2 linked regions of the Pseudoduganella dura genome follow. The protein of the gene in region 1 interacts with the protein of each later gene in a pairwise test. Links are inferred from orthologs where the notes say so. Each region holds a gene or a part of one and is shown on either strand. Other genes may lie near its edges. The genes, in order: leuS and ligA.

Region 1 (9,351 bases):
ACAGGTCGCCCGAGCAGTGCACGCCGCCCGGCACCTGGTTGTGCACCTTCAGCGTGGGGCTTTGCGTGGTTTGCGCGATCTCGAGGAGTTCCTCGGCCAGCGCCACTTCCATGCCGCGCGGGCATGGGCAGAAATAGGAAGTCATGGGGGTACCCTTTGTCCGTTGAAAAACAATTGCTCCAGCACTGGCAAGCCGCCAGTGCCTCTCTTGACCCCAGAGGCGAAACCTGGGGTCAGACCCGGCGGGTCTGACCCCGGCAGTTGCCGTTGGGTGAAAATGCTGTTGCGCTACTCAAAACGGCTTGACGACCACCAGGATCACGATCGCCACCAGCAGCAGCACGGGCACTTCGTTGAACCAGCGGTAGAACACGTGGCCGCGCTTGTTCGTGCCGCGCTCGAATTTCTTCAGCAGCGAGCCGCATGCGTGGTGATAGCCCAGCGCCAGCACCACGAAGGTCAGCTTGGCATGCAGCCAGCCGGGCAGCTTCATGCCTTCCGGCGAGTGGTATTGCATCCATGTGAGGACCAGGCCGAACACGATGGCCGGCACCGCCAGCATCGTCATGAACCGGTACAGCTTGCGGGCCATCAGCAGCAGGCGCTCGGTCGTCGGGCCGGGCGCTTCCTGCGCCAGGTTGACGAAGATGCGCGGCAGGTAGAACAGCCCGGCGAACCAGGAAGTGATGAAGACGATGTGCAGCGCTTTAACCCACAGCATGGAGATCCTTTTATGTAGCCTTGTTGGCGCAACGGTACTTGCGCAACCGTACCTGCATGACGTTACTTGCGTACTTCGCCGTGGCCGAACACGACGTACTTCAGCGACGTCAGCCCTTCCAGCCCGACCGGTCCGCGCGCATGCAGCTTGTCGTTCGAGATGCCGATCTCGGCGCCCAGGCCGTATTCGAAACCGTCGGCGAAGCGGGTCGATGCGTTGACCATCACCGAGGCGCTGTCCACTTCGCGCAGGAAGCGCATCGCGGCGCTGTAGTCCTCGGTCACGATCGCCTCGGTATGCTTGGAGGACCAGGTGTTGATATGGTCCATCGCCGCATCGATGCCGTCCACCACGCGCACGGCCAGGATCGGCGCCAGGTATTCGGTGGCCCAGTCCTGTTCGCTCGCATGCGCCAGGTGCGGGTAGGCGGCGGCGTTCAATATCGCGAACGCTTCGTCGTCGGCGCGCAGTTCGACCCCCTCGGCCAGGTACAGTTTCGCCAGCGCCGGCAGCACCGCTGGCGCCACCGAGCGCTCGACCAGCAGCGTTTCCATCGTGTTGCACGTGCCGTAGCGGTGGCACTTGGCGTTGAAGCCGATGTCCAGCGCCTTCTGCAGGTCGGCCTTCGCATCGATGTACACGTGGCAGATGCCGTCCAGGTGCTTGATCATCGGCACCGTGGCTTCTTCCATCAGCCGTGCGATCAGGCCCTTGCCGCCGCGCGGCACGATCACGTCCACGTATTGCGGCATCGTGATCAGCGCGCCCACGGCGGCGCGGTCGGTGGTATCGACGACCTGAACGCCGTCTTCCGGCAGGCCGGCGCCGGCCAGGCCTTCCTTGACGATCTTCGCCAGCGCGCGGTTGCAGTGAATCGCTTCCGAGCCGCCGCGCAGGATCGTGGCGTTGCCGCTCTTGATGCACAGGCCGGCCGCATCCACCGTGACGTTCGGCCGCGCTTCGTAGATGATGCCAATGACGCCCAGCGGCACGCGCATCTGTCCGACCTGGATGCCGGTCGGGCGCGTTTTCATGTTCGAGATCTCGCCCACCGGGTCGGGCAGCGCGACGATCTGGCGCAGGCCTTCGACCATCGTGGCGATGGCCTTGTCCGACAGGGTCAGGCGGTCCACCATCGCCGGCGCCAGGCCGTTGGCGCGGGCCGCTTCCAGGTCCTGCCCGTTGGCCGCGCGCAGCGCTCCGGCTTCGCGCTCGATCGCATCGGCGATCAGGCTCAGGGCCCGGTTGCGGGTGGCGCTGTCGGCGCGCGCCATGGCGCGCGAGGCGGCGCGGGCGCGTTTGCCCAGCGCTTCCATGTACTCTTTGACTTCGGCTTCGTTCATCGTGCTCATGATTATCCTCGTGCTACCCTCGTGCCACCTTCAGCGCCAGCTGCAGCATGGCATCCCATTGGTCGCCGGCGAACGCCTTGGCGCGCAAGCCCTTGACCATCCTGTCGACCTGGGCGGCCTGCCGCAGCGCCGCTTCCAGCGTTGCCTGCGAAACGCGGCGCAACGCCGGTTCCATCATGCGCTCGCGCGGCCCCCAGATCCGGTATTCCTTCAGCAGCGCCGCCAGCGGTCGGCCCTGCGCCATCCCTGCCTTCAATTTTAGCAGCGTGCGGATTTCCTCGGAGACTGCCCACAGCACCAGTGGCAGCGCCTCGCCCTCGCCTTTCAGCCCTTCGAGCATGCGCACCAGCCGGGCCGGGTCGCCGCCCAGCATCGCCTCGGACAGCTTGAACACGTCGTAGCGCGCCACGTTCAGCACGGCGTCGTGCACCTGTTCGTAGGTGAGCTTGCCCGGCTCGTGCAACAGGCCCAGCTTCTGGATCTCCTGGTGCGCCGCCAGCAGGTTGCCCTCGACGCGGTCGGCGATGAAATCGAGGCTTTGCCGGTCGGCGCTCTGCCCCTGCATCGAAAGCCGCAGCGAAATCCAGTTCGGCAGCTGCGCGCGCTCCACGTTGGGAATGTCGATGTACACCGCCGCCGCCTGCAGCGCCGTCACCCATGCCGCCTTGGCCGTCTGCCAGTCCAGCTTCGGCAGCGTGATCATCGTGAGATTGTCCGGCGACAGGTTTTTCACGTAAGCCTGCAGCGCGGCGCCGCCATCCTTGCCCGGCTTGCCGGTGGGGATACGCAACTCGATCAGCTTCTTGTCGCCGAACAGCGAGAGCTCCTGGTTGGCCGCCAGCAGCTCGCCCCACTTGAAGCTGCGTTCCACCGTGAGCACGTCGCGCTCGGTGAAACCCCGGGCGCGCGCGGTGCGGCGGATCTTGTCCGCCGCCTCCAGCGCCAGCAGGTGCTCGTCGCTCGTGATCACATACAGCGGCGCCAGGGACTTGGCCAGGTGGCCGTCCAGCGCATCAGCGCGCAGTTGCATGCTACTCCTGGCGGCTCGGCAGCGCCGGCTCCGTGGCTTTCTCCGCCGGCGCGGACGACGGCACCGTCGTCGTGGCCGTGGAGGACGGCGCGCCCGAAGGCGCGGCCACCGAACCCGGCGACACCACGCCCGGCAACGTCAGCGGGCTGACCGTGCTGGTGGGATGCGCATCGGGACGCGAGGGCTTGATCGCCGCCATCCGGCGCATCATCTGCTGCACCAGGTCCTTCTGCATGTCGCGGTACAGCTGCGCTTCTTCCTGTTCCTTCGCCAGCAGTTGCGTTTCGCTGAACGTGATCGGACGGGTCAGCGAGATCTGCGTGGGGCCCAGCAGTTCCCGGCCGGCCTTGTCCTTCACGCGGAACACGATGTTATACGCCAGCAGGTATTCGCTGACGCGGCCGGCGCTGTTCAGCGACAGGATCGACTTGCTGCGTGTCTTTTCCGGGTCGGTGATGACCTCGATGACGGCGTCGGCCGACTGCGCATCGCTGGCGACGGTCGTGCTGCCGTTGACGCGGATATTGCGCTTCAGGTCGATCGCCAGCGGCGACGACTCGGGCAGGCCGACATACATCGACGCGAACGGCAGCGTGTAGTTGCCGCCCGAGCCGCGCAGGTGGAAGCCGCAGGCGCTCAGCGACATGGCCGTACCGGCCAGCGCGCCCACCAGCACTGTATTGCGGAGGAATCCCTTCAGAGTCGTCGTCATATGCCTTACACCACGATGTTGACCAGCTTGCCCGGCACCACGATGACCTTCTTCGGCGTGCCTTCGATGAACTTCTGCACGCTTTCCTCGGCCAGCGCGGCGGCTTCGATCGCCGCCTTGTCGGCAATCTTCGGCACCTTGACAGAACCGCGCAGCTTGCCGTTCACCTGGATCATCATCTCGATCTCGGACTGTTCCAGCGCGGCCGGGTCGACCTGCGGCCAGGCGGTATCGAGGATGTCCTTGTTGGCGGCGGCATAGCCCAGCTCCGCCCACAGCGCGTGCGTGATGTGCGGCGCGACCGGGTTCAGCAGACGCAGGAAGATCGACAGGCCTTCGGAGATCACGGCCGAATTTTCGACTTCATACGCGGCGGAATCGTCCAGCTTGGCCGACTCCAGCGTGTTCAGCATCTTCATGCAGGCCGATACCACGGTGTTGTACTGGATGCGCTTCAGGTCGTAATCGGCCTGCTGCAGCACCTTGTGCAGTTCGCGGCGCAGCGCCTTGCCCGCATCGGTGGTTGCCGCCGCGGTCACGGTGGCGCCGGCGGCGGCCACGCGGTCCTTCTGCGCGTAGGCGTAGGCCCAGACACGGCGCAGGAAGCGGTTCGCGCCTTCCACGCCGCTGCCCGACCATTCCAGCGTCTGCTCCGGCGGCGAGGCGAACATCGTGAACAGGCGGGCCGTGTCGGCGCCGTACTGCTCGATCTGCGCCTGCGGGTCGATGCCGTTGTTCTTCGACTTCGACATCTTCTCGGTGCCGCCGATCAGTACCGGCTGGCCGTCCGCCTTCAGCAGCGCCGAGACCGGACGGCCCTTGTCGTCGGTGGTCAGTTCCACGTCCGCCGGGTTGTACCAGGTCTTCTTGCCCGACGCTTCTTCGCGATAGTAGGTTTCGTTAAGCACCATGCCCTGCGTGAGCAGGTTGGTGAACGGCTCGTCGAACTTCACCAGGCCGAAGTCGCGCATCACTTTCGTCCAGAAGCGCGCGTACAGCAGGTGCAGCACGGCGTGCTCGATGCCGCCGATGTACTGGTCCATCGGCATCCAGTAGTCGTTGCGGGAATCGACCATCGCATCCGAACCGGGCGACGTATATTTCATGTAGTACCAGCTCGAATCGACGAACGTGTCCATCGTGTCGGTCTCGCGGCGCGCCGGCCTGCCGCACTGCGGGCAGTCGCACTTGAGGAAGGCTTCGTGCTTGTTCAGCGGGTTGCCCGTGCCGTCCGGCACGCAGTCTTCCGGCAGCACCACCGGCAGGTCTTTTTCGGGCACCGGCACGGCGCCGCAATCGGCGCAGTTGATCATCGGGATCGGCGTGCCCCAGTAGCGCTGGCGCGAGATGCCCCAGTCGCGCAGGCGGAACGTGACCTTCTTTTCACCCAGGCCCAGCGCGGCCAGGTCGGCGGCCACCGCATCCACGGCTTCGGCGTATTTCAGGCCGTCGTACTTGCCGGAGTTGATGACAACGGAAGCGGCCTTGTCGCCATACCATTCCTGCCAGGCTTCGGTCGAGTATTCCTTGCTGTCGGCGGTGGTGATCACCTGCTTGATCGGCAGGTCGTATTTTTTCGCGAACGCGAAATCGCGCTCGTCGTGCGCCGGCACGCCCATCACGGCGCCGTCGCCGTAGGTGATCAGCACGTAGTTGCCGATCCAGACTTCCACCTGTTCGCCGGTCAGCGGGTGGGTCACGGACAGGCCGGTCGGCATGCCCTTCTTTTCCATCGTGGCCATGTCGGCCTCGATCACGGAACCCATCTTGCACTCGGCGATGAAGGCTTGCAGTTCCGGATTGTTCCGGGCCGCATGCGTGGCCAGCGGATGCTCGGCGGCTACCGCGCAGAACGTGACGCCCATGATCGTGTCAGGCCGCGTGGTGAACACGTACATCTTGCCGTCGCCGATGGGCTGGCCGTCGTCACCCGCGATCGTGTGCGGGAAGGCGAAGCGCACGCCGGTCGACTTGCCGATCCAGTTCGACTGCATGATGCGCACGCGCTCGGGCCAGCCGGGCAGCTTGTTGTCAACGAAGTCCAGCAGCTCTTCGGCGTAATCGGTGATGCGCGCATAGTACATCGGGATCTCGCGCTTTTCGATCAGCGCGCCGGAACGCCAGCCGCGGCCGTCGACCACCTGCTCGTTGGCCAGCACGGTCTGGTCCACCGGGTCCCAGTTCACGGTGCCGGTCTTCTTGTAGATGATGCCCTTCTCGAGCATCTTCAGGAACATCCACTGGTTCCACTTGTAGTATTCGGGCTTGCAGGCCGTCATCTCGCGCGACCAGTCGATGGCCAGGCCCATCATTTCCATCTGCGCGCGCATGTGGGCGATGTTCGAGTACGTCCATTGCGCCGGCGGCACGTTGTTCGCCATCGCCGCGTTTTCCGCCGGCATGCCGAACGCATCCCAGCCCATCGGCATCAGCACGTTGTAGCCGTTCATCCGCAGGTAGCGGTACATCACATCGTTGATCGTATAGTTGCGCACGTGACCCATGTGCAGCTTGCCGGACGGGTAAGGCAGCATCGAGCAGGCGTAGTACTTGCCCTTCGGGAAACGCGGGTCGTTTTCGACGGCTTTATAGGCATCGATCGCCTTCCAGTGCGATTGGGCGGCTTTTTCAACGTCGGCGGGACTATATTTGTCTTGCATGATGGATGCAGAAAGTGGAAACGGTGAATGGATATGAACCGGACATTATACTTGTATAAGTCCCGCCGGCTTCGGACTGGCCGGTTCGGGCGCGCCGGCCACGGGAGCGCCCGTCACATTCATCCACGTTGCGTTCAACATGACCTATCGAGAGTATCCACCGCATCCCGCGCTGCGGGCGCACGTGGCATGCATGTGGACGGCACGCGTGACCGCGCCCGTCTCCGCGGCGGCACCGCACGTGCACCGCGTGCTGCCCGACAATTGCATCGACATCCTGTGGCAGGACGGCCGGCAAGCCTTCGCGGTCGGCATGATGAGCGCCTCGTTCCTGGTGCCGGCTGCCCGGCCGGTGCGGACGGTCGCGGTGCGCTTCAAGCCCGGTGCCGCGGGCCTGTTCCTTGGCATGCCGCTGCACCCGCTGACGGATGCCCGCGCCGAGATCGCCGGACTGTGGGGGCGCGCCACGGCCGACCGGCTCGACGATGCATTGTGGACGCACGAGCTGACCGACCGGCAGCGGATCGCCCTGGTCGAACGGGAACTGCTGCGGCGGCTGGCGGACGCGCCGCTTTCGTCACCCGGATCGCTGGGCTTGCACGCCGTGGCCGCGATCGAAGCCGCCCACGGCGCCATGCCGGTCGAAGCGCTGGCGGGCACGCTGCGGGTCTCGCGCCAGCACCTGGCCCTGCAGTTCCGGCAGCAGGTGGGTCTCACCCCCAAGCTGTTCGCGCGTATCTGCCGGTTCCGCCGCGCACTGGCGCTACTGCGCGAACCTTCCCGCGACGGCAACCTGGCCGCCCTGGCCACCGATTGCGGCTACTTCGACCAGTCGCACCTGATCCGGGATTTTCGCGATTTCGCCGACGGCACGCCGGGTGGCCTGTAGCCCTCCGCCGGCGAACCTTCGTTTTGCACCTTCCATTTTTACAATCCGGTGCCGCGCAGCGATGGCATCATGCTCCTTTGACAACCAAAGGAGACCATCATGATCAACGGACTGCGCACCGCCATCTATCCCGTCAGGGACCTGTCCGCCGCCAAGGCGTGGTACACCGAAGTATTCTGTACCGCGCCCTATTTCGACGAGCCGTTCTACGTGGGCTACGCGATCGGCGGCTTCGAACTGGGCCTGACGCCGAAGGACGAGCCGGGCAAGGCCGGCAGCAAGGTGTACTGGGGCGTCGACGATATCGAAGCGGAAGCGGCGCGGATCGTCGGACTGGGAGCAAGCACTCACTGGCCGCTGCAGGATGTTGGCGACGGTATCAAGGTCGTAGAACTGGCCGATCCGTTCGGCAACGTGCTGGGCCTCATCTACAATCCCCACTTCGACCCGAAAGCCGTGCGCTGACGCCGTACCCGACGATATGTTAATATACGGTTCGTATATAGACCGTATATTTAGGATATCATGGGCATCGTAAAAATTTCCGACCAGATGCATGAAAACCTACGCATCGCCAGCGGCGCACTGAGCCGCTCGATCAATGCGCAGGCCGAGCACTGGCTCCGCATCGGCCTGCTGGCCGAAACCAATCCCGATCTGAACTACAGCGAGTTGTGCCAGCTGCTGCTGCGCGGCGAAACGGGCCAGGGCCCGCTGCGCCTGACCCCGGTAAAGGGAGAGGCGCTGCACGATGCGTAAGAAGAACAACGACGCCATCCTGATCAAGTCGCCCGAACAGGTGGAAATGTCGCGCATCGCCGGCCAGCTGGCGGCGGACGTGCTGACGATGATCGGCCCGCACGTTCAGCCCGGCGTCTCCACCGAGTACCTGGACAAGCTGTGCAACGAATACATCGTCAACGTGCTGCAGGTGATTCCGGCGAACGTGGGCTATGCCGGCTTCACGAAGACCGTGTGCACGTCGGTCAACGAGGTGGTCTGCCATGGCATCCCCACGCCGAAGAAGATCCTCAAGGACGGCGACATCATCAACATCGACGTGGCCGTGATCAAGGACGGCTGGTTCGGCGATACGAGCCGCATGTACTACGTGGGCAATGTCGGCAAGGCCGCGCGCAAGCTGTGCGAAGTGACGTATGACGCGATGTGGGCCGGCATCCGTGCCGTGAAGCCGGGCGCCACGCTGGGCGACGTGGGCCACGCGATCCAGATGGTGGCCGAGAACGCCGGGTTCTCCGTGGTGCGCGATTACTGCGGCCACGGCATCGGCATGGTCTACCACGAAGAACCGCAGGTGCTGCACTACGGCCGGCCCGGCATGGGCCTGAAGCTGGAGCCGGGCATGGTGTTCACGATCGAACCGATGATCAACGCCGGCAAGCACGGTACCCGCGCGCTGCCCGATGGCTGGACCGTGGTCACCGCGGACCGCTCGCTGTCGGCGCAGTGGGAGCACATGGTGACGGTCACGGCGACCGGGTTCGATGTGCTGACCCTGGCGCCGGGCGAGAAGCCGGCCTGATTCCAGCCCCGCATACCGGGACAAAACGCGCGACCGCCGCATCGCGGCACCGCCCTGCTTCCATCGCCCCTGTTTCCAGGGAATTTCCTGGATACAGGGGTCTGTCCCGGGTCTCCCGCCGGCGTCTTGCCGGTGTTACTTCAGCACGAGCTTGAGCGCCGGCTTCTCGCCGTAGTCCTCGTAGCGCTCGTTGATGCCGCCGATGCAGAACGCGATCTCTTCCAGCAGGTCGGGCGCCGCGGCCTTCAGCGCAGCGGAGTTCGTGATGACGACTTCGAGCACCTCGTTCGCCTTCAGCCTGAATTTCGTCATGCCCTCGTCGTCGCGCAGGTACGACAGCGCGTCGATCCACGAATCCATCGAGGCGGCCACGTGGTCGTTGAAACCGAATGCCGCGCGGCTGGCGGCATGAAAACTTGCTTCGTCGCGGATCGCCGCGCCGTC
Region 2 (9,159 bases), 2.2 Mb from region 1 along the record:
TCATATGCCGAATGCTTTCGCGGAAAGTGTGTAAGTGAATGCAAACATGAACAGCACGAAGAACAGCAGCAGCGCCAGCGTGACGAACCCGCCGGTCCGGCGCGGCACGACCTTCGGCAGCCACGTGGCAAAGGCGTCGAACGCCATCGACAGCAGCATCAGCGCCAGCGGCGCCTGCCAGTACAGCAGCGCCGCCACGAGCCCCTGTTCCAGCGCGTTCCAGCCGATATACCCCTTCAGCACGATACCGGGCGCCACGAACGTGAACGCGGCCGCGGCCGCGTGCATTGCCATCTTGAACAGCAGGAACGCGCGCGGCGACGGCGGCGCATCGCGCAGCACGTTGCCGAAGAAGTAGTGTACATCGTTGCGCCCCCCGGCAGCGGCCAGCGCGGCGAGACCCAGCGCGAACGGTACGAGCGCACACAGCCACAGCACCAGCATCGATGCAGGCGCCAGCCAGGAAACGTCGAGGAGGATGGCCAGCGGCGGCGGTTCGCCCAGCGCGGCCACCCGCAGCATCGCCAGCACCTGCACTGCCAGCACGGCGGCCACGCACAGCTTCAGCACGAAGCCGGCACGGGGAATGAACATCAGGCCCTCGGCCACCACGAGGAACAGCACAGTGGCCAGCAGCAGGCGCCAGGGCGCGGCGCCGAGCAGCGCGATGGCCGCCGCGGCGCCTTGCAGGATGTCCTGGACCGTCATCGGGCCATTACACCTCGATCCTGCGGGCCGAATTGGCGGCCCAGCGGTACAGCGTGACGAGGATCGCGGCGGCCACTGCCAGCGCAATCAGCATGCCGACCGATTCCTCGATACCGGCGCCGAACGCCAGCGGCTCGGCCTTGCCGGAGAGGACGATCAATGCCGCCAGCCCCACGTTGAACAGGCTCTCGCCGACGATGAAGCCGGACATCACGAGCACGCCCACGCGGGACGCCGCCTCGCCATAGCTCTTGCCGCGCAACGACTTCTCGAAGTAGTAGCCGGCCACCGCGCCCACCACCACCGGTGCCGTCACGGCCGAGGGCAGGTAGACGGCCAGGCCCACGCCCAGCGGCGGCAGGCTGTACTTGCCGTGGCTGGTTTTCTTCAGCACGAAATCGATCGCCACGAGGATCAGGCCGATGGCGGCGCCCCAGCCGATCAGGTGCCACGGCAGGTCGCCGCCGATCACGCCGCGTGCCAGCGTGGAGATCAGCGTGGCCTGCGGCGCGGCCAGCGGCTGGTCCGAGATCGCCTGGTTGTTCGGCGCGCCGGCAAAGCCGTACGCCTGGTTCAGCAGCTCCAGCACCGGCGGCACCACGCACGAACCGGCGAACACGCCGATGATCAGCGCGACCTGCTGCTTCCACGGCGTGGCGCCGACCAGCTGGCCGGTCTTCAGGTCCTGCAGGTTGTCGTTGCCGATCACGGCCACCGCCAGCACGACGGTGGTGACGAACAGTGCAAAGGCGATCAGTGCCTGCGTGGTTTCCGGCCCCATCACTTCGCGGCCCACGAAGCCGACCGACGTGGCGGCGCCGAGGATCGTCAGGATGGCGATGCCGGAGACCGGCGAGTTCGACGAACCGATCAGGCCCGCCATGTAGCCGCACACGGCCGCCGCCAGCAGGCCGGCCACCAGGATGTAGCCGATGCCGACCACCACCAGCGGCGTGGCGATCGACGCCAGCACGCCGCCTTCGAGGAAGGCCGACAGCAGCCAGCCGGCCGGCACCATCGCGATCAGCGTAACCAGGCCGACGATGAAGATCGGCATGTCGCGTTCCTCGCGCGGCACCGCGGCGCCACCATGCTTCGCCGCGCGCGAGGCGTCCAGTGCCGACTTCAGGCCGCCGAACACGGGCTTGGCCAGCGTGGCCAGCGTGACGATCGCCGCCGCGCCGATCGTGCCCGCGCCCATCATGCGCACCTGGGTGCTCCACACGCCGAGCGCGTGGTCGGCCACGGACGCGCCAGCCGCCATCGGCGTGAGCGACGTCAGCACCGGCACCAGGATGCCCCACGCGATGACCAGTCCGACCAGCATCGCGATGCCGACCGTGATGCCCATCAGGTGGCCGGCGCCGATCAGCGCCAGCGAGCTCGCCGCGCCCAGGCCCGTGGCGCCGCTGCCGGCGCCGAAGCGGAAGTAATGCGACACTTCGCCGGCGATCACCTTGGCGCCGGCCAGCAGCGCGAAGAACGCCGAGGCCAGCGTGCCCCAGATCACCGCCTTCAGGCCGGCCTTGCCTTCCTGCGCGCCGGCACGCGACTGGGTGCCCACCTTCAGCACCTCCGCGGCGGCCACGCCCTCCGGGTACGGCAGCTTCGATTGCGACACCAGCGCGCGGCGCAGCGGGATCGTGTACATCACGCCGAGCACGCCGCCGATCGCACAGGCGCCGAACGTGGGCCAGAACGGGATCTTGGCCCACCAGCCGATCATCAGCAGGCCCGGCAACACGAAGATCACCGACGCCAGCGTGCCGGCGGCGGAGGCGATCGTCTGCACGATATTGTTTTCCTGGATCGTCGCATCCTTGAACGCCGACAGCAGCGCCATCGAGATGACGGCGGCGGGGATCGACGTGGCGAACGTGAGGCCGACTTTCAGGCCGAGGTAGACTTGCGCGGCCGTGAAGACCAGCGTGATGAGGACGCCGAGGATGATCCCCCGCGCCGAAAATTCGAGTGGATTGGACGAAGAGGGTTGGCTCATCCTGGTTTCTCCCGGTGGCCCGGATTTGTGATCCAGGATTGTTATTGGGTATTCAATGCTGGGCGGGATATTACGACAGATTCATCGTGGCGCCAATGATCGATGGCGCATATTGAAATGCAGTGCTTACCGGTGCAGCGGCATCGCCGGGCTGCCCGGGACCATGGAGCTGCCGGTGTCGGACACCTTTTCCGGATAACCCACCCGGAAAAAGTGTCCGACACCATTGCTCAATCGTCGTCGTTCGGATCGAGCTCCGGGAACATCACGCTGGTAAAACCAAACTTGCTGAAATCCTCGATGCGGCTCGGGTACAGGATGCCATGCAGGTGATCCACTTCGTGCTGCACCACGCGCGCATGGAAATCCTCGGCGTCGCGCACGATCGGCCTGCCGTGCTGGTCGAAGCCTTCGTAGCGCAGCCGCACGTAGCGGGGCACGCTGCCGCGCAGGCCGGGTACCGACAGGCAGCCTTCGAAGCCTTCTTCCTTCTCTTCGGAGAGCGGCGTGAGCACCGGGTTGATCAGCACCGTTTCCGGCACCTGCGGCGCATCCGGGTAGCGCGCGTTGGACTTGAAGCCGAAGATCACCACCTGCAGGTTGACGCCGATCTGCGGGGCGGCGAGGCCGGCGCCGTTCGCGGCGTGCATCGTATCGAACATGTCGGCGATCAGCGCGTGCAGCGCGGGCGTGTCGAAGTCCCGCACGGGGTCGGCCTGCCGCAGCAGGCGCGGATCGCCCATCTTCAGGATGTCGCGGACGGTCATAGCAGCTCCTTCGTCTGCTTCACGAACTCGGCGAAGTCCGCGCCCGTTTCCGGGTGCTTCAGGCCCATCGCCACGGTGGCCTTCAGGTAGCCCAGCTTGGAGCCGCAGTCGTAGCGCTGGCCATCGTAGCGGAAGGCCAGCACGCGCTCGTGCTGCAGCAGCGCGGCGATGCCGTCCGTCAGCTGGATCTCGCCGCCGGCGCCCTTGCCCACCTGCTCGAGGAAATCGAAGATGCGCGCCGACAGCACGTAGCGGCCCACCACGGCCAGCGTCGACGGCGCCTTTTCGGGCGTCGGCTTCTCGACGATGCCGGAGACCAGTTCGAGCCGGTCGCGGTACGGGGTGGCGCTGACGATACCGTACTGGCGCGTGTTCTCGCGCGGCACTTCCTGCACCGCCAGCAGGCTGGCGCGCTCGAAGTCGTAGCGCTCGGTCATCTGCGCCAGCACGGGGCGCACGCCTTCCGGCGTGTCCATGAAGTCGTCCGCCAGCAGCACGGCGAACGGATCGTTGCCGACAACCGGCCGCGCGCACAGCACCGCGTGGCCCAGGCCCAGCGGCGCCGACTGGCGGATGTAGATGCAGTTGACGTTCTTCGGGATCACGTTCTGCACGAGTTCCAGCAATTGCTGCTTCTGCGCCGCTTCCAGCTCCGCCTCCAGCTCGTAGGCGGTGTCGAAGTGATCCTCGATCGCCCGCTTGTTGCGGCCGGTGATGAACACCAGGTCGGTGATGCCGGCCGCCACGGCCTCCTCGACCGCGTACTGGATCAACGGCTTGTCGACGATGGGCAGCATTTCCTTCGGCTGCGCCTTGGTGGCGGGAAGGAAGCGGCTGCCGAGGCCTGCGACGGGGAAGACGGCCTTGCGAATTTTATTCATCTGCTTGTTCTCGTTCAGAATGTTTCTTGACCAGGATGCTGTTGGAAACCGGTGCCTGCGACTGGCGCCGTCAACACGGTCAGCGCTGGATAACCGGTGCCTGACACCTTTTCCAGGTGATTCATCCGGAAAAGGTGTCAGGCACCGATGTTCGCATGCCAACCGTGAAATCGAGGCGCTGGCTGGTTACTTGCCCAGCAGCGACAGCAATCCCGCTTCGTCCAGGATCGTCACGCCCAGTTCCTCGGCTTTCGCGAGCTTGCTGCCGGCTTCGGCGCCGGCGACCACGTACGAAGTGCGCTTCGATACGGAGCCGGAGACCTTGCCGCCGGCCGCTTCGATCATCGCGCCGGCCTCGTCGCGGGACAGCGTGGGCAGCGTGCCGGTCAGCACGAACGACTTGCCGCTCATCGGGCCTTCGTCGGCGGCGGCCGCTTCCGGCAACTGCGCCAGCAGTTCCGTGCGCAACGCCGAAAGGTCCATCAGCACCTGCCGGTTCGCCTCGGACGCCATCCACTCGTCGAGCGACGCGCTCACGGTCGCCGGCAGGCCGAACGCGTTGAACACCTGCAGGAACGCCAGCGATTCCAGCGTCATGCCGTCCGCCAGCAACTGCTTCGCACGGGGCTCGGTCAATTTCGGGATGCCCAGCGCGGCGAGCAGCTTGACCTCGTCGAGCTTTTCCCGCAGCTGCGCCTTGGGCGGATGTTCGCCCTGCGGCGTGACGCCCGCGGCCAGCAGCGCATCGATGGCCTGCTGGTTCTTCTCTTCGGCAAAGAAGTCGGCGATCGACTCGGCCACGGTGCCGCCGATATCGGGCAGCACCCGCAGCAGCGCGGCCGGCGCGCGGCGCACCAGCTCGAACCTGCCCAGCCAGTCGGCCAGCGTTTTCCCGGTCGATTCGCCCACGTGCCGGATGCCCAGCGCGAACAGCAGGCGCTCCAGCGGCGGCTTCTTGCTGGCATCGATCGCGGCCAGCAGGTTGTCCGCCCACTTGGTGGGCACCTTGCCCTGCCGGACGGTTTCCGGCGTGGTGCCGTCGCGCTCGTCGGCGGCGCGCTTCATTTGCAGCAGGTCGTCCAGCGTGAGCCTGTACAGGTCCGCCACGCCGTGCACCAGGCTGCATTCGACCAGGCTGTCGATGTAGCGGTCGCCCAGGCCTTCGATATCCATCATGCGGCGGCCGGCGAAGTGACGGATCGCTTCCTTGCGCTGCGCGGCGCACGTGAGGCCGCCGGAACAGCGGGCTATTGCTTCTCCTTCTTCCCGCACCACGTGCGAACCGCACACGGGGCATGTATTGGGCAGAACATAGGCCGCCGGTTCGGGCGTCGGGCGCCTGTCCAGCACAACGGCCAGCACTTCGGGGATCACGTCGCCGGCGCGGCGCACGATGACGGTATCGCCCACGCGCACGTCCTTGCGGCGCACCTCATCCTCGTTGTGCAGCGTGGCGTTGGTGACGGTCACGCCGCCGACGAATACCGGCACGAGGCGCGCAACCGGCGTGATGGCGCCGGTGCGGCCCACCTGCACCTCGATCGCCTGCACCGTGGTCAACGCCTCCTCGGCCGCGAACTTGTGGGCCAGCGCGAAGCGCGGCGCGCGCGACCGGAAGCCCAGCGCCTGCTGGTCTTCGGTATTGTTCACCTTGTAGACCACGCCATCGATCTCGTAGGCCATGGCCGGCCGGGCCTTGCCCACCCGCGCGTAGAACTCCAGCAGGCCATCCTTGCCGCGCACCACGGCGCGTTCCTTCGCCACCGGCAGGCCCAGCTGCTCGTACCAGTCCAGCAGGCCGGCGTGGGTGGCCGGCATGTCCATGCCGGCCAGCTCGCCGATGCCGTACGCGAAGAAGCGCAGGTTGCGCTGCGCGGTGATGCGCGAATCGAGCTGGCGCAGCGCGCCCGCCGCGGCGTTGCGGGGATTGACGAATTCCTTCTGCCCGGCCGCGCGCTGACGTTCGTTCATCGCCGCGAAATCGGCCTTGAACATCAGCACTTCGCCGCGCACCTCGACAACTTCAGGGAGATCCTTTCCATGCAGGCGCAGCGGGATCGACTTGATCGTGCGGATATTCGCCGTCACATCCTCGCCGGTGTAGCCGTCGCCGCGCGTGGCGGCCTGCACGAACACGCCGTTCTCGTAGCGCAGGTTGATCGCCAGCCCGTCGAACTTCAGCTCGGCGGCATAGTCGACCTGCACGGCATCGAGGCCTTCGCGCACGCGGCGGTCGAAGTTCTCGATGTCGTCGTCGGTAAAGCCGTTGTTCAGCGACAGCATCGGCACCGCATGCGTGACGGCGGCGAACTGCCCCAGCGGCGCGGCGCCCACGCGCTGCGTTGGCGAATCGGACTGCGCCAGCTCGGGATGCCGCGCCTCGAGCTGCTGCAGCTCGACGAACAGCTTGTCGTATTCGGCGTCCGGAATCGTCGGCGCGTCGAGCACGTGATAGGCATGCAGGTGCCGGTTAAGTTCGGCGGTCAGCCAGGCGGCGCGCTCGGCCGGCCCATGCGGCGCCGGGCTTGATAACTCTTTGTTCATTGCTCGGGAATCAGTTGAACAGCCGCAGTGCGCGGGTGGAGCCGGCCGGGATGTCGGAAGCTTCCATGTCGGCATAGAATTCCTTGACCTGGCCGGCGATCTCGGCGATCGACGCGTCGGACAGCGGCTGGTTGTAGTCGTCGACGATGATCGCATCGAGGCGCTGCACCAGCGACCTGGCGCACGCGATCATCGTGCCGAAGCCGTCGCGCGCCGGCGCCACGCACGGCACGTCCAGCAGCAGTGTCAGGCGCGCGGTGGTTTCCTCCGCCGGCGACACGTTGGTGGACAGCGTGAACAGCTGGCCGCCTTCGCCGTCGCCCATCACGAAACGGCCGTCCGGGCGCAGGTCGTAGCCCTGCTTTTCCAGCGCGCCGACCAGCGTGGTCACATCCCATGGCGCGCCGTTGGCGGCCAGGTTCACGCCCAGCTGCGCATCGTGCGCGGCCACGAAGCGGTGCAGGTTCTTCGCCTCGGCCATCACCTCGATCATGTCCGGGATCTGCGGCTCGGCGCCGATTTCGTCGGCCACGCCGCGCAGGCGCGTCACCAGCTCGGAATATTCGAGTTCGTTCAACGCCGTGGTGCGGCTGGCCAGCTGCACGCCGCCCTGCACCTTCGTGTAGACGATGCCGTGGCGGATCGGTTCCCAGTCGCCGGAAACGGCCAGGCCGATGTAGTGCACCGGCTTGTTGCCGACCAGGCGCAGCTTTTGCAGCGCCGGCAGCAGCTTCTCGCCGCGCTGCGCCGTTTCCATGTCCAGCGGCAGCAGGCAGTCGATCAGCGGATCGACCAGCGACGTGGCCTGCTCGGCACGCAGTACCGCGGCATCGGCCACGGGGTTCGGTGCAGCCGCTTCCGGGGCCGGCGCGGCTGCGTGCGCGGCTGCGGCGGCGGGAGCGGGAGCGGGCGCGGGCACCGAAGCGGAGGCAACGGCGGGAGCAACGGCAACGACGGGCTCCGCGGAAACGGGCTCGCTCGTGAACTCGGGCGAGGCAGCCGCGGCAGCGGCCGGCACAGGTGTCGCCGCGGGCGCCGCGGCAATCGGCTCGTCGATCGTGAACTCGGGATGCTGCACGTCGTCCGCCACGACGCTCGGCGCCACGGTATCCTCGTGCGGCGGCCGGCCGTAGGCGCCGGAGCCGCCGTCGACGATCGGCACGTCGCCCAGCGTGAAGCTCGGTTCGGCGCGCGCCGCCGAGGTTCCATGGGCGGGCGCATGGGCAGGCCCGGGTTCCGCGGCGGCGGTGTCGAAGCCCGGCTCCTCGGTGCGCATCAGCACGTCGTCATGCTCGGACGCAAAGGCCCGCTCGACGCTTTTCTTGGCCTTGTGCTCCTGCCACTTGTTGTAGACGAATACGCCGGCAACGAAGACGCCGGCGGCTGCGATCAAACTGGTCTGAAAATCTGTCATGCTGCTTGTGCCTCGGTAGCGAAGTTGGCGGCGGCTTCCATATCCACCGCCACGATGCGCGATACGCCCTGCTCCTGCATCGTCACACCGATCAGTTGAGTGGCCATCTCCATCGCGATCTTGTTGTGCGAGATGAAGAGGAATTGGGTCTGGTCGGACATGCGTTTCACCATCCGGCAGAAACGTTCCGTGTTGGCGTCGTCCAGCGGTGCATCGACTTCGTCGAGCAGGCAGAACGGCGCCGGGTTCAGGCGGAACATCGAAAACACGAGGGCCGTCGCCGTCAGCGCCTTTTCGCCGCCGGACAGCAGGTGGATCGTCGCGTTCTTCTTGCCCGGCGGCTGGGCCATCACCTGCACGCCGGAGTCGAGGATCTCGTCGCCCGTCATGGTCAGTTTAGCCTGTCCGCCGCCGAACAGGATCGGGAACAGTTCGGAAAAGTGCCCGTTGACGCGATCGAAGGTCTCCTGCAACAGGTCGCGCGTTTCCTTGTCGATCTTCTGGATCGCATCCTCGAGCGTGTCGATGGCTTCCGTGAGATCGCGGTTTTGCGCGTCCAGGTAGTTCTTGCGCTCGGACGCCTGCGCCAGTTCGTCGAGCGCGGCCAGGTTGACGGCGCCCAGTGCGGCGATCGCATTGGACAGCCGCGTCACCTCGCCCTGCAGGTATTGCGCCTTCATGTCCGGCTGCAGCCGTGCCGCCAGCGCCGCTTCGTCGAACTGCGCGACGGCCTGCGCCTCGGCGAGCTGCTGCGCGAACTGTTCCTGGTTCAGCCGCGCGGCCTGTTCCTTCAGTTGCATTTCCATGATGCGGTCGCGTTGCGGCTGCAGGCTGCGCTCGTTGTTC

What was found.
Region 2: the proteins of leuS (region 1) and ligA interact in binary tests that used the Escherichia coli proteins (3 or more experiments, as listed by UniProt). The link is inferred for Pseudoduganella dura from one-to-one orthologs.

The regions. Positions count from the first base shown.
Region 1 is NZ_WNWM01000002.1:3,615,493-3,624,843, reverse strand. Bases 3,621-6,834 are described here. They hold leuS (leucine--tRNA ligase), read right to left. Parts: upstream 6,476-6,834; coding sequence 3,821-6,475; downstream 3,621-3,820. Other genes in these bases: GJV26_RS15825 (helix-turn-helix transcriptional regulator), read left to right, coding at 6,615-6,834; GJV26_RS15835 (LPS-assembly lipoprotein LptE), read right to left, coding at 3,621-3,815. Also shown: GJV26_RS15855 (THUMP domain-containing class I SAM-dependent RNA methyltransferase), read right to left, coding at 1-145; GJV26_RS15850 (CopD family protein), read right to left, coding at 293-721; GJV26_RS15845 (glutamate-5-semialdehyde dehydrogenase), read right to left, coding at 784-2,073; holA (DNA polymerase III subunit delta), read right to left, coding at 2,087-3,103; more of GJV26_RS15835, read right to left, coding at 3,105-3,620; more of GJV26_RS15825, read left to right, coding at 6,835-7,364; GJV26_RS15820 (VOC family protein), read left to right, coding at 7,464-7,829; GJV26_RS15815 (ParD-like family protein), read left to right, coding at 7,890-8,123; map (type I methionyl aminopeptidase), read left to right, coding at 8,116-8,907; GJV26_RS15805 (barstar family protein), read right to left, coding at 9,043-9,351.
Region 2 is NZ_WNWM01000002.1:5,783,724-5,792,882, reverse strand. What follows is about bases 4,221-7,242. They hold ligA (NAD-dependent DNA ligase LigA), read right to left. Parts: upstream 6,900-7,242; coding sequence 4,542-6,899; downstream 4,221-4,541. Other genes in these bases: GJV26_RS25255 (cell division protein ZipA C-terminal FtsZ-binding domain-containing protein), read right to left, coding at 6,910-7,242; galU (UTP--glucose-1-phosphate uridylyltransferase GalU), read right to left, coding at 4,221-4,355. Also shown: GJV26_RS25285 (aldo/keto reductase), read right to left, coding at 1-4; GJV26_RS25280 (hypothetical protein), read right to left, coding at 1-708; GJV26_RS25275 (OPT family oligopeptide transporter), read right to left, coding at 716-2,707; def (peptide deformylase), read right to left, coding at 2,938-3,474; more of galU, read right to left, coding at 3,471-4,220; more of GJV26_RS25255, read right to left, coding at 7,243-8,313; chromosome segregation protein SMC, read right to left, coding at 8,310-9,159. UniProt on the Escherichia coli protein: DNA ligase that catalyzes the formation of phosphodiester linkages between 5'-phosphoryl and 3'-hydroxyl groups in double-stranded DNA using NAD as a coenzyme and as the energy source for the reaction.